Regions from separate parts of the Burkholderia sp. BCC1972 genome, predicted to be linked through region 2. Evidence: predicted binding sites of a transcription regulator. Region 2 holds the regulator's gene; each other region holds the start of a gene.
The links. The regulator FliA, encoded in region 2, starts transcription of late flagellar genes. The targets are predictions, from matches to a motif close to CTAAAGTTTNNNNNNNNNNNGCCGNTA.
Positions count from the first base shown of each region.

Region 1 (3,271 bases), on a different contig from region 2:
CGACAGCAGTTCCTGCCGGTAGGCGCGCACGTCGAGCGCCTGTCGGCCGAACGCGAATTCCGCATCGAGTTTGTCCAGCATGTGTGCGTCCCTCCGTATGAAGCGCTGCACGCCCCTCGCGCCGGATGGCGACCCGAGAGGCTTTTTTCCATGACAGCGATGGTAGGCGCCGGACGCAACCGGCAATCGGGCGAATAACGCGGCAAAGGCCCCCTCTATTCATCGTTTGCGCGGCGGCCCGGCTCCCTAGAATGCGAATCGGATCAACGGATCGAGGACACGGCGATGACGGGCGGCGCACTTCGCGGCAGGAACGGGCGGCTCACGCGCGTCCGGCGTGCGTTTGCGCTCGCCGCGGCGCTGTGGATCGTCGCGCCGGCCGCGCACGCGGAAGACGGGATGATCGTGATTCCCGGACGCGGCGAGACGGCCGAAACCGCGCTCGCGCACGCCAACGCGGCGAGCGGCGGGCAGTTCGGCGGGAATGCGGGAACGGCTTCGGGTGCGGGTATCGCGCCGGAAACGGGCCGCGCGGCGTCGGCGGCAAGTACCGCGACCGGCGTGGTCGCAACCGGCTACGCGGCGCAACCGGCCGGCGCGATGGTCGTGACGACCGTGCCGCCGCCGGCGCCCGTTTATGCAGCCGCCCGCGCGAACACCGGCTCCAGCCTGCAGCAGCGTGCAGCCGATCCAGCGGCAATCGCGACGGTCGTCGCCGGCACGGCCGAACCCGCGTCGAATCCCGTTCGGCCGGCGCAACCGTCGGCCGCCGCCGCACGCGTCGCGGCGGTCCGCGCGGCGCCAGCCGCACCGGCGCCGCGCGCGGCGGTGGCTTCCGCGAACGCGGCCCAGCCCGCGACGCCGCCCGGCCAGCAGGATCCCGAGACGATCCGCCGCGCGGCCCTCGCGTTCCTGCAGCAGCAGATCGCCGGCCTGCCCGGCAAGACCACCGCGACGGTCACGACCGCGTTTCCGCGCGGGCTCGCCGCGTGCACGACGCTCGAGCCGTTCCTGCCGACCGGCGCGCGCCTGTGGGGCCGCACGACGGTCGGCGTGCGCTGCGCGGGCGAGCGGCCGTGGACCGTCTACCTGCAGGCGAAGGTCGCCGTGCAGGCCACCTATTACGTCGCCGCGCGCCAGATCGCGCCCGGCGAGCCGCTCTCCGCGGCCGACCTGGTCGCCCGCGACGGCGACCTGACGGTCATGCCGCTCGCGGTGATCACCGACCCGACGCAGGCGATCGGCGCGACCGCGCTCGCGCGCATCTCGGCCGGCCTGCCGCTGCGGCAGGACCTGCTGAAGAGCGCGGCGTCGGTGTCGGCCGGCCAGACGGTGCGGGTCGTCGCGGCCGGCCCCGGGTTCACGATTTCGGCCGAAGGCAGCGTGCTCGCGAATGCGGCACCGGGCCAGTCGGTGCGGGTGCGGATGGCCGCGGGCCAGATCGTCACGGCGATCGTCAAGGACGCCGGCACCGTGGAAATTCCGCTATAGGGACGGATTCAGCCGCAAGAGTGTAAAGAATTGTTTATTCGGAGCATTTCGGGCTCGCGATGCTAAAGTTCGGGCCGACCCGGCCGTTATCTGGGTCAAACCGTACAGGAAACCCATCGTGAAGATCGATTCCACTCCGAACCCGAGCCCCCTGGCGCCGACCGGCAACGGCGCGTCCCGTGCGCAATCCGGCGCGGCCCAGTCGTCCGCGCAGGCGGCCGACGCTGGATCGACCGGCGGCGACACGACCGTGAACCTGTCGGGTCTGTCCGGCCAGTTGCGTTCGGCATCCGCATCGGGCGGCGCCGATATCGACACGGGCCTGGTCCAGTCGATCAAGGACGCGCTGAACAACGGCACGTTGACGATCGACGCGCACAAGATTGCCGACGGCGTATTGAATACTGCCCGCGAGCTGCTGCAGCAGCAGCGCCCGCAGGGTAACTAAGCCGGCCTCGCGGCCGGTTCCACCGGTTTGCCGGCGCGCGCCACCGCGTGCACCGGCGCGACGAGCATGACGCGATGAGAGAAGAGCTGCTGGCCACGGTCAACGACGAACACGCGACGGTCGAGGCGTTCGCGTCCCTGCTCGTCTACGAGGAAAAGGCGCTGACGACGGCCGAGCCGCTCGAGATGCTGCCCGGCATCGTCGAAAGGAAAAGCGCGCTGATCGACCGGCTCGCGCAGCTCGAACGCACGCGCGACACGCAGCTTTCCGCGCTCGGCTTTCCGGCCGGCAAGAAGGGCATGGACCAGGCCGCCGAGCGCGATGCACGCCTCGCCGGCCGCTGGCAGTTGCTGCAGCAGGCCGCCGAACGCGCGCGCCAGGCCAATGCGAACAACGGGATGCTGATCCGCATCCGGATGGACTACAACGAGCGCGCGCTCGCGGTACTGCGCTCGGCCCCCGCGCCGACCGGCGTCTACGGCCCGGACGGACGCGTGTCGGCGCTCGCGCGCTGACCGGCCGGCGGCACCGCCGCTACCGTATCAACTGCCTTTCGCCGCCGTTCGCGGCACTTCACGTTTCGACAGACCGGGCCCGAGCCCGGCACTCACGGTCCCTTCCGATACACGGCTGCGCAACCGCGCCGCCGTCCCGTCACAACAATCAGAAGAGGGCCGCATGTCTCATTTCCGTATTCCGTTGTCGTCCCGCGTCGTCGCCGCTTCCACCGTCGCGGCGCTGGCCGCCGCGCTGACGCTCCCCGCCGCCCATGCCGCCGGCCCTGCGCCGCTGCCCACGCCGACGGGCGACATGTCGCTGTCGCCGGCCGGCCCCGAGGTCGCGCCGCCGGCCGCATCGAGCACGCCCGGCGCGACGGCGCGCGCGGCGCGCCGCGGCTCCGACACCTACACGTACCTGCGCTGCTGGTACCGGATCGATACAGATCCGCTGAAGCCGGCCGCGACCTACGAATGGGCGCGCGACCCCGCCGGCGGCGACTGGTATCGCGTGCCCGGCTACTGGTGGGCCGACGGCATCACGCAGTGGAAGAACATGTTCTACAGCACGACGACGCAGGACACGCTCGCCGACGTGTGCCGCAAGACGCTGGCCGCGAAAGGCATCCGGTCCGGGCTCACGCAGGCAGTCGCCGCCAACAACGCGCTGTCGTTCAACTACACGGTGTGGACCATCGATGCCGCGCAGCAGGATGCGCGCGTCAACAAGCTGATCGTGTTCGGCGACAGCCTGTCCGACACCCAGAACATGTTCAACGCAAGCCAGTGGAAGCTGCCGAACGGCACGAGCTGGCATGCGGGCCGCTTCAGCAAC
Region 1 is NZ_CAJPGH010000013.1:179,134-182,404, reverse strand. Features, by position in the region: gene flgB (flagellar basal body rod protein FlgB) at 1-81, opposite strand, end outside; gene flgA (flagellar basal body P-ring formation chaperone FlgA) at 286-1,491, shown strand; gene flgM (flagellar biosynthesis anti-sigma factor FlgM) at 1,610-1,939, shown strand; gene U5798_RS20070 (flagella synthesis protein FlgN) at 2,014-2,454, shown strand; gene U5798_RS20065 (SGNH/GDSL hydrolase family protein) at 2,618-3,271, shown strand, end outside.
Region 1: flgM (flagellar biosynthesis anti-sigma factor FlgM) is a predicted target of FliA. The motif match lies at 1,554-1,580, and genes of this name have one in related genera.

Region 2 (3,271 bases):
AACAGCTCGATCTGCGCGAGCGTCTGGTTCGCGAACGAGTTCGACATCACGAACGACGGGTGGCCGGTCGCGCAGCCGAGGTTCACGAGGCGGCCTTCCGCCAGCAGGATCACGCGCTTGCCGTCCGGGAAGATGATGTGGTCGACCTGCGGCTTGATGTTTTCCCACTGGTACTGGCGCGTCGACGCAACGTCGATTTCCGAATCGAAGTGGCCGATGTTGCAGACGATCGCGTTGTGGCGCATCGCCTTCATGTGATCGTGGTTGATCACGTGGTAGTTGCCGGTGGCCGTCACGAAGATGTCGGCCTTGTCGGCCGCGTATTCCATCGTCACGACGCGGTAGCCTTCCATCGCCGCCTGCAGTGCGCAGATCGGATCGATTTCGGTGACCCACACGGTCGCGCCAAGGCCGCGCAGCGACTGCGCGCAGCCCTTGCCCACGTCGCCGTAGCCCGCGACGACCGCGACCTTGCCCGCGATCATCACGTCGGTCGCGCGCTTGATGCCGTCGACCAGCGATTCACGGCAGCCGTACAGGTTGTCGAACTTCGACTTCGTGACCGAATCGTTCACGTTGAACGCCGGGAACGGCAGGCGGCCGTCCTTTTCCATCTGGTACAGGCGGTGCACGCCGGTCGTGGTTTCTTCGGTCACGCCCTTGATGTGCGCGAGGCGCTTCGAGTACCAGGTCGCGTCGATGTCGAGGTGCTTCGCGATCGACTTGTACAGCGCGACTTCTTCCTCGTTGGTCGGCTTCGCGATCACCGAACGGTCCTTCTCGGCCTTCGCGCCGAGGATCAGCAGCAGCGTGGCATCGCCGCCGTCGTCCAGGATCATGTTCGCGAATTCGCCGTTCGGCCATTCGAAGATGCGGTGCGAGAATTCCCAGTACTCGTCGAGCGACTCGCCCTTGAACGCGAACACCGGCGTGCCGGCTTCGACGATCGCTGCCGCAGCGTGGTCCTGCGTCGAGAAGATGTTGCACGACGCCCAACGGACGTCCGCGCCGAGCGCCTTCAGCGTCTCGATCAGCACGCCCGTCTGGATCGTCATGTGCAGCGAACCGGCAATGCGCGCGCCCTTCAGCGGCTGCTGTGCCTTGTATTCGTCGCGGATCTGCACGAGGCCCGGCATTTCGGTCTCGGCGATGTTGAGTTCCTTGCGGCCCCAGCCGGCCAGCGCCATGTCGGCGACGACGTAATCGTGGGAAGCCTTGGAATCGATAATGGCGTTCATCACGCCCTCCTTTCTAAAAAGTTTCTAGATTGGTGACGTGAGCGCCGTTCAGGAAGCGGGGCCGGCGCGACGGTCGCGAAATGCGTGCCGCACGGCTGCTTGGTGAAGCCTTCCGAGCCTGGCGGACAGGGATGTCCGTCGCAACGCTCCTCGGAAAACGGAGGGGATTGTAGCAAATCGGCGCGCAAAATGCGCGAGCACGATACCCGCGCGCGGCGTCGGCGCGCGTGGCCGCCCTGAAAGGGTCAGGACTCCGCGCCGACCCAGGCCTGTTCGCGCAGCCGCGCGCGCAGGCGCGCGACGGCCTGGCTGTGCAGCTGGCACACGCGCGACTCGCTCACCTCGAGCACCGCGCCGATCTCGCGCAGATTCAGACCCCGTTCGTAATAGAGCGACATCAGCAGCTTCTCGCGCTCCGGCAGCCGCTCGATCGCCTCGACGAGCGCCTCGCGCAGGTGCTCGTCGAGCAGCGCGGACAGCGGATCGGCGTGATCGACGCGATAGCGGTCGAGAAACGGCTCGTCGTCGGCCGCACGGTCGAAATCCTCGTAGTAGATGAGCTGGCTGCCGTGCAGGTCCTGCAGCATCCCCTGGTATTCGTCGAGCGGCATCTTCAGGTGCTCGGCGATCTCGGTCTCGCTCGCCGAGCGGCCGAGATGCTGCTCGACCTGGTGCACCGCGTGCTCGACCTCGCGCGACGTCTTGCGCATGCTGCGCGGCAGCCAGTCGTTGCTGCGCAGCTCGTCGAGCATCGCGCCGCGGATGCGCTGCGTCGCGTAGGTCTCGAACTGCGCGCCCTGGTCTTCCTTGTAGCGACCGGCCGCGTCCATCAGGCCGATCATGCCGGCCTGGATCAGGTCGTCGAGATCGACGCTCGCCGGCATCTTCGCGACGAGCTGCAGACCGAGGCGGCGCACCAGCGGCGCATATTGCGCGAGCACGTCGGCCTGGGACATCTTTCCTTGAGCGTTGTACATCATGGCTCTCTCCTTGCGGTGGCGCTCACGCGGCGTGTGCCGCGCCCGCCTCGTACGACGGTTTGCCGCCCGCGTGGACCGCGCGCCCCGCACCCGAACGCGGGCGCATCGGCCAGTACAGCAGGTCGGCGGCAATCTGCCGGTAATCGCGCGCGGCCGGCGACGACGGGAACGCGTCGACCACCGCATGCGTCAGTTCGCGCGCATGCTCGACGAGCGGATCGGCGCTCACGCAGCCCGCGTCGGCGATCGACACGGTCAGGTAGCGGCTCGCGACGCCCGCGAGGTTGTCGAACGCCGTCTTCGCGTCCGCGTGGCTGCCGACGTGATTGGTCAGCACGCGGAACTGCGCGAACGCGTGCGCGAAATGCAGCCGCTTCATGCACGCGTACGCCTCGGTGATCGCCTGCGCGGCGACGCGCGTGACGACCAGCACGTCGTGCGCCTCGCGTGCGAGCGCCGAGAACGCGCCGTCGGCGCCGAGCTGCGCGTCGACCAGCACGATGTCGGCCGGGCCGTCGATGAAATCGCTCAGCTGCGCGTCGCCGTAGCCGGCGCGCGCGAGCCGCGCGGCCGCGCACAGGCCGAAGCCGGCGGCCACCCGCGTGCGTTCGCCGTCGCGCAGCCACGCGCCCGCCAGCGTCGCGCTGGCCGAATGCACGTCGGCGCGCTCGTCGACGACGAGCACGTCCTTGCCGAGCGACGCAAGCGCCGTGGCCAGGTTCACGACGGTGGACGTGCAGCCGACACCCGCCGGCCCGCCCGTCACCGCGACGATGCGCGACGCGCGCCCGGCCAGCAGGCGCCGCAGCCCTTCAGCCTGGTCGATGATCCGTTTATCCAAATCGCACCTCGTGCAGCTCGGCGGTGGAACGTGCGGTCAGTGCGGAAAGCAGCGTCGGCATGTCCTCGTCTTGCGGCACGAAGGGGGAGCCGTCGCGCGGCACACAGAACGCGCTCTTCAGCAGGAATTTGGTCGAGGCGACGTACAGGTTCTCCGGCACCTTCTGGCCGGTCGACACGTAGTGGACCGGCAGCTTGTAGCGGATCACCGTG
Region 2 is NZ_CAJPGH010000006.1:70,651-73,921, forward strand. Features, by position in the region: gene ahcY (adenosylhomocysteinase) at 1-1,238, opposite strand, end outside; S-adenosyl-L-homocysteine riboswitch at 1,271-1,396, opposite strand; gene U5798_RS11610 (RNA polymerase sigma factor FliA) at 1,484-2,218, opposite strand; gene U5798_RS11615 (MinD/ParA family protein) at 2,241-3,059, opposite strand; gene flhF (flagellar biosynthesis protein FlhF) at 3,052-3,271, opposite strand, start outside.

Region 3 (3,271 bases), on a different contig from region 2:
GTGCCTTGCCGGCCGCACTGCGGCGTCGATCGTCGCTTGTTTGGCGCGGCCAAACGGCGCTCCTCCCTCCTTGCATTGCGACCGGCAAGGCACGTTCGCAAGCCCGTTATTAGCGTGAACAGGCCCTAGGCCTCGCGCACCGCGATGCGCGTGTCGCCGAGCAGCACGACCTGGCCCGCGCGGATCTTGCAGGTCTTGCGCAGCTCGACGTTGCCGTCGACTTTCACCGCGCCGGACGCGACGATCAGCTTCGCGGTGCCGCCGCTGTCCGCGAGGCCGGTGATCTTGAGAAGGTTGTGCAGCTCGACGTATTCGCCGGTCAGCGTGAAATCCAGATTGGGCATGACGAAGAAGGTGCGCAGGGCGCGGGAGGAAACGCTCCGCATCATACGGCACGGCGGGCCGGCACGCGAGCGCGGGCCGCCGCGGCACGCAGTTGTTAAGGACTGTGAGCGATTCGTCAGCAAATGAAACGGTGGGTAACAGTCTGAGAGATTCGAGAACCGGCCAGGCGCGCCGCGGGTCTTTTGTCGTACCTGCTGCGTGTTGCGGCAGGGGACGCGACGGACTGCATCGATGCGGTCCGGGCTCACAACTTCTCGAGGAGAATTGCCATGTCCAAGATTCGTACGATGCTGATCGGTGCCGCGCTGACGGCGTTCGCCACTTCGGCCGCATTTGCCCAGACGGGTACGGCGGCGCAGGGTGCGGCCGGTGCCGGCGTGCAGGCGCAGACTCCGGCGGCAGGTGTCGGCGCAGGCGTGCAGGGCGGTGCCGGCGCGAACGCGTCGGGCAACGCGGTCGGCGGTGCCACGGATGCGGTCGGCACGGCAGCCGACGGTGCGAAGGATTCGGCGTCGTCGGCCGTCCATTCGGCCAAGAAGCACACGAAGCATGCCGCGAAGTCGGCCAAGGGCCATGTCGGCGCAGCCAAGGCGAAGGCCGGCGAAGCGACCGAAGGCGGCGCGTCGGTCGGCGCGGAAGGCGGTGCATCGGCCCAGGGCGCCACGCAGTAAGCGGCGCCTGGCGCCGCGTGACGCTCGCCCCCTGGGCGTCGCGCCGGAGGCCATCCGACGGCCCGGTTCGCTTTGCGCGAACCGGGCCGTTTTCATGGGTTCATGCTTTCGGCGGGCGGGGCGCGGTCACGGCCGGCGCTGTCCTGGCCCCTGTCCCGGTTGCCCCGGCGCCGGTCGCACGGCGGCCGGCGTGAACACGCCGCGCAGCCATGCGGCGAGCCGCGCGAAGACGTCGTACGGTTCCTCGACGAAGATCTCCGGCTTCAGCAGCCGCAGGTATTCCATGATCTGCTGCGCTTCCTGCTTCTGGAACGAGCCATGCGCGAGCCCGAGCCGCAGCAGCCCGCGCAGTTCGCCGAGCTTGTCGCGCGCGGTGCTGCCGACGCTCATCTCGCACGCGAGCTTGGCCTCGTAAATGCGCTGACGCAACGATTCGGCGAGCCGCCACGCGGGCGTCTGCATCAGTTCCTCGAGCGTCTGGATGTCTTGCGCGGCGCCCTTGATCTGCGATGCAAGCGGATCGATCAGCGACGGGTCGCCCTGCGCTTCGGCGACGATCGCCTTCGCCCAGTCGCGGCATGCTTTCGCGAGTTCGTCGGGGGTCCATTCGGAGCGCGATGCGAAGCCGAAGCCGAATTCGCCGGCCTGTCGCATCAGGATCGCGACGACGTCCGGAAATTCCTTGTCGAGCGTGCGCTTGGCCCACGCGTACTGGCCGCCCTGCAGCATCCGCTGCACCGCGTGCTCGGTCAGCGGCACCATGTTGTCGAGCAACTTGGCGCGCAGGAAATCCTCGAACGACGGCGTCGCGAACTGCGGGTCGAGTTTCAGCGACACGCGGACGAACGCGTCGTAGTCCTTGCGTAGGGACTCGAGCGTGTCGTCCTTGAGGGAAAGGGTGATCTGGCCCATGAATCGTCTCGATGGCGGCCCGCGCAAGCCGACGGCCGGCACGGCGCACCGGAGCGGGCGCAGCGTCGACTGACCGGTACGCGCCGAGGCCGGTGGCGGGTCTTCATTCCCTATATCGGCGCGCCGGGCGAAAACTTGAGCGCGCGGGTAGAGCGACCGCTCAGGCGGGCAGCCAGTGCGGGATCACGACCCCTTGCCAGAAGAAGAACACCGCGAGCCCCGCGGCGATCGTCACGAGCGGGCGGCGGGTTGCCGCCGACACGAGCACGGCGGCGAGCGCGCCGACGAGTTGCGGATTGCGCCAGGTGAGCTCGGCCGTGCCGCCGTGCGGCGAGACGGTCATCGGCACGATGATCGCCGTCAGCACGGTGACGGGGACGAAGCCGAGCGCGGTCCGCACGAGCGGCGGGAAGGTCAGCCGTTCGCCGAACAGGAACAGCGTCGAGCGAATCGCGTACGTAATGACGGCCATGCCGAGGATCAGCAGCGCGTAGCTCATGATGCAGCCTCCGTGCGCGAGCCGGTGCGCGTGCGTTCGTGCAGCAGCGTGAGCACGACGCCGATCGCGACGCCGGCGGCGACCGCGCCGAGCAACCCGAGCTTGTACGGCCAGTCCTGCCAGAAGTACGCAAGCGTGCCGGCCGTCGCGGCCGCCGCGAAATAGCGCAGCGTGCCGAGTTGCGGGACGACGATCGCGATGAAGGTGGCCGCCATCGCGAAATCGAGGCCGAGCGACTGCAGGCCCGGGAACGCCGCGCCGAAGCCGATGCCCGCGAGTGTCCAGACCTGCCAGTTCAGGTACATCGCGAGCCCGGACCCGAAGAAGTAGTGGGGGCCGATCGTGCCGGGCGCGAAGTGCCGGTAGTGCGCATAGGCGACCGCGAACACCTCGTCGGTCATCAACGCGCCGAGCGTCGCGCGCCAGCGCAGCGGCAGGTGCGCGACATAGGGCGCGAGCGTCGCGCTGTACAGCAGGTGGCGCAGGTTCACGATCAGCGTGGTCGCGAGCACGACGACGAAGCTCGCGCTGCCGGCGATCAGGCCGAGCGCGATGAACTGCGCGGAGCCCGCGAACACGGCGAGCGACATCAGCGCGCCGTGCCATGCGGCGAGCGGGCCGCCGCCGACGAGCGTGCCGAAAATCACGCCGAACGGTGCTGCGCCGATCATCATCGGAATCGTGTCGCGCGCGCCGTCGAGCCATTCGTTGAGCGGGCGGCGAGGCGGCGAGGCGGGTGTCGGGTTCAAAGGGTCTCCTCCATGAACAGGAGGATAGCCAGCGGGCGGCGGGCCGGCTTGTATGTTCTTGCGCTCGCGGAATCGGGGCGGGGCGATGCCCGGGA
Region 3 is NZ_CAJPGH010000045.1:27,528-30,798, forward strand. Features, by position in the region: gene U5798_RS35645 (RNA-binding S4 domain-containing protein) at 126-344, opposite strand; gene U5798_RS35650 (hypothetical protein) at 615-1,016, shown strand; gene U5798_RS35655 (DUF4088 family protein) at 1,143-1,928, opposite strand; gene U5798_RS35660 (AzlD domain-containing protein) at 2,089-2,427, opposite strand; gene U5798_RS35665 (AzlC family ABC transporter permease) at 2,424-3,176, opposite strand.
Region 3: U5798_RS35655 (DUF4088 family protein) is a predicted target of FliA. The motif match lies at 2,042-2,068, and genes of this name have one in related genera.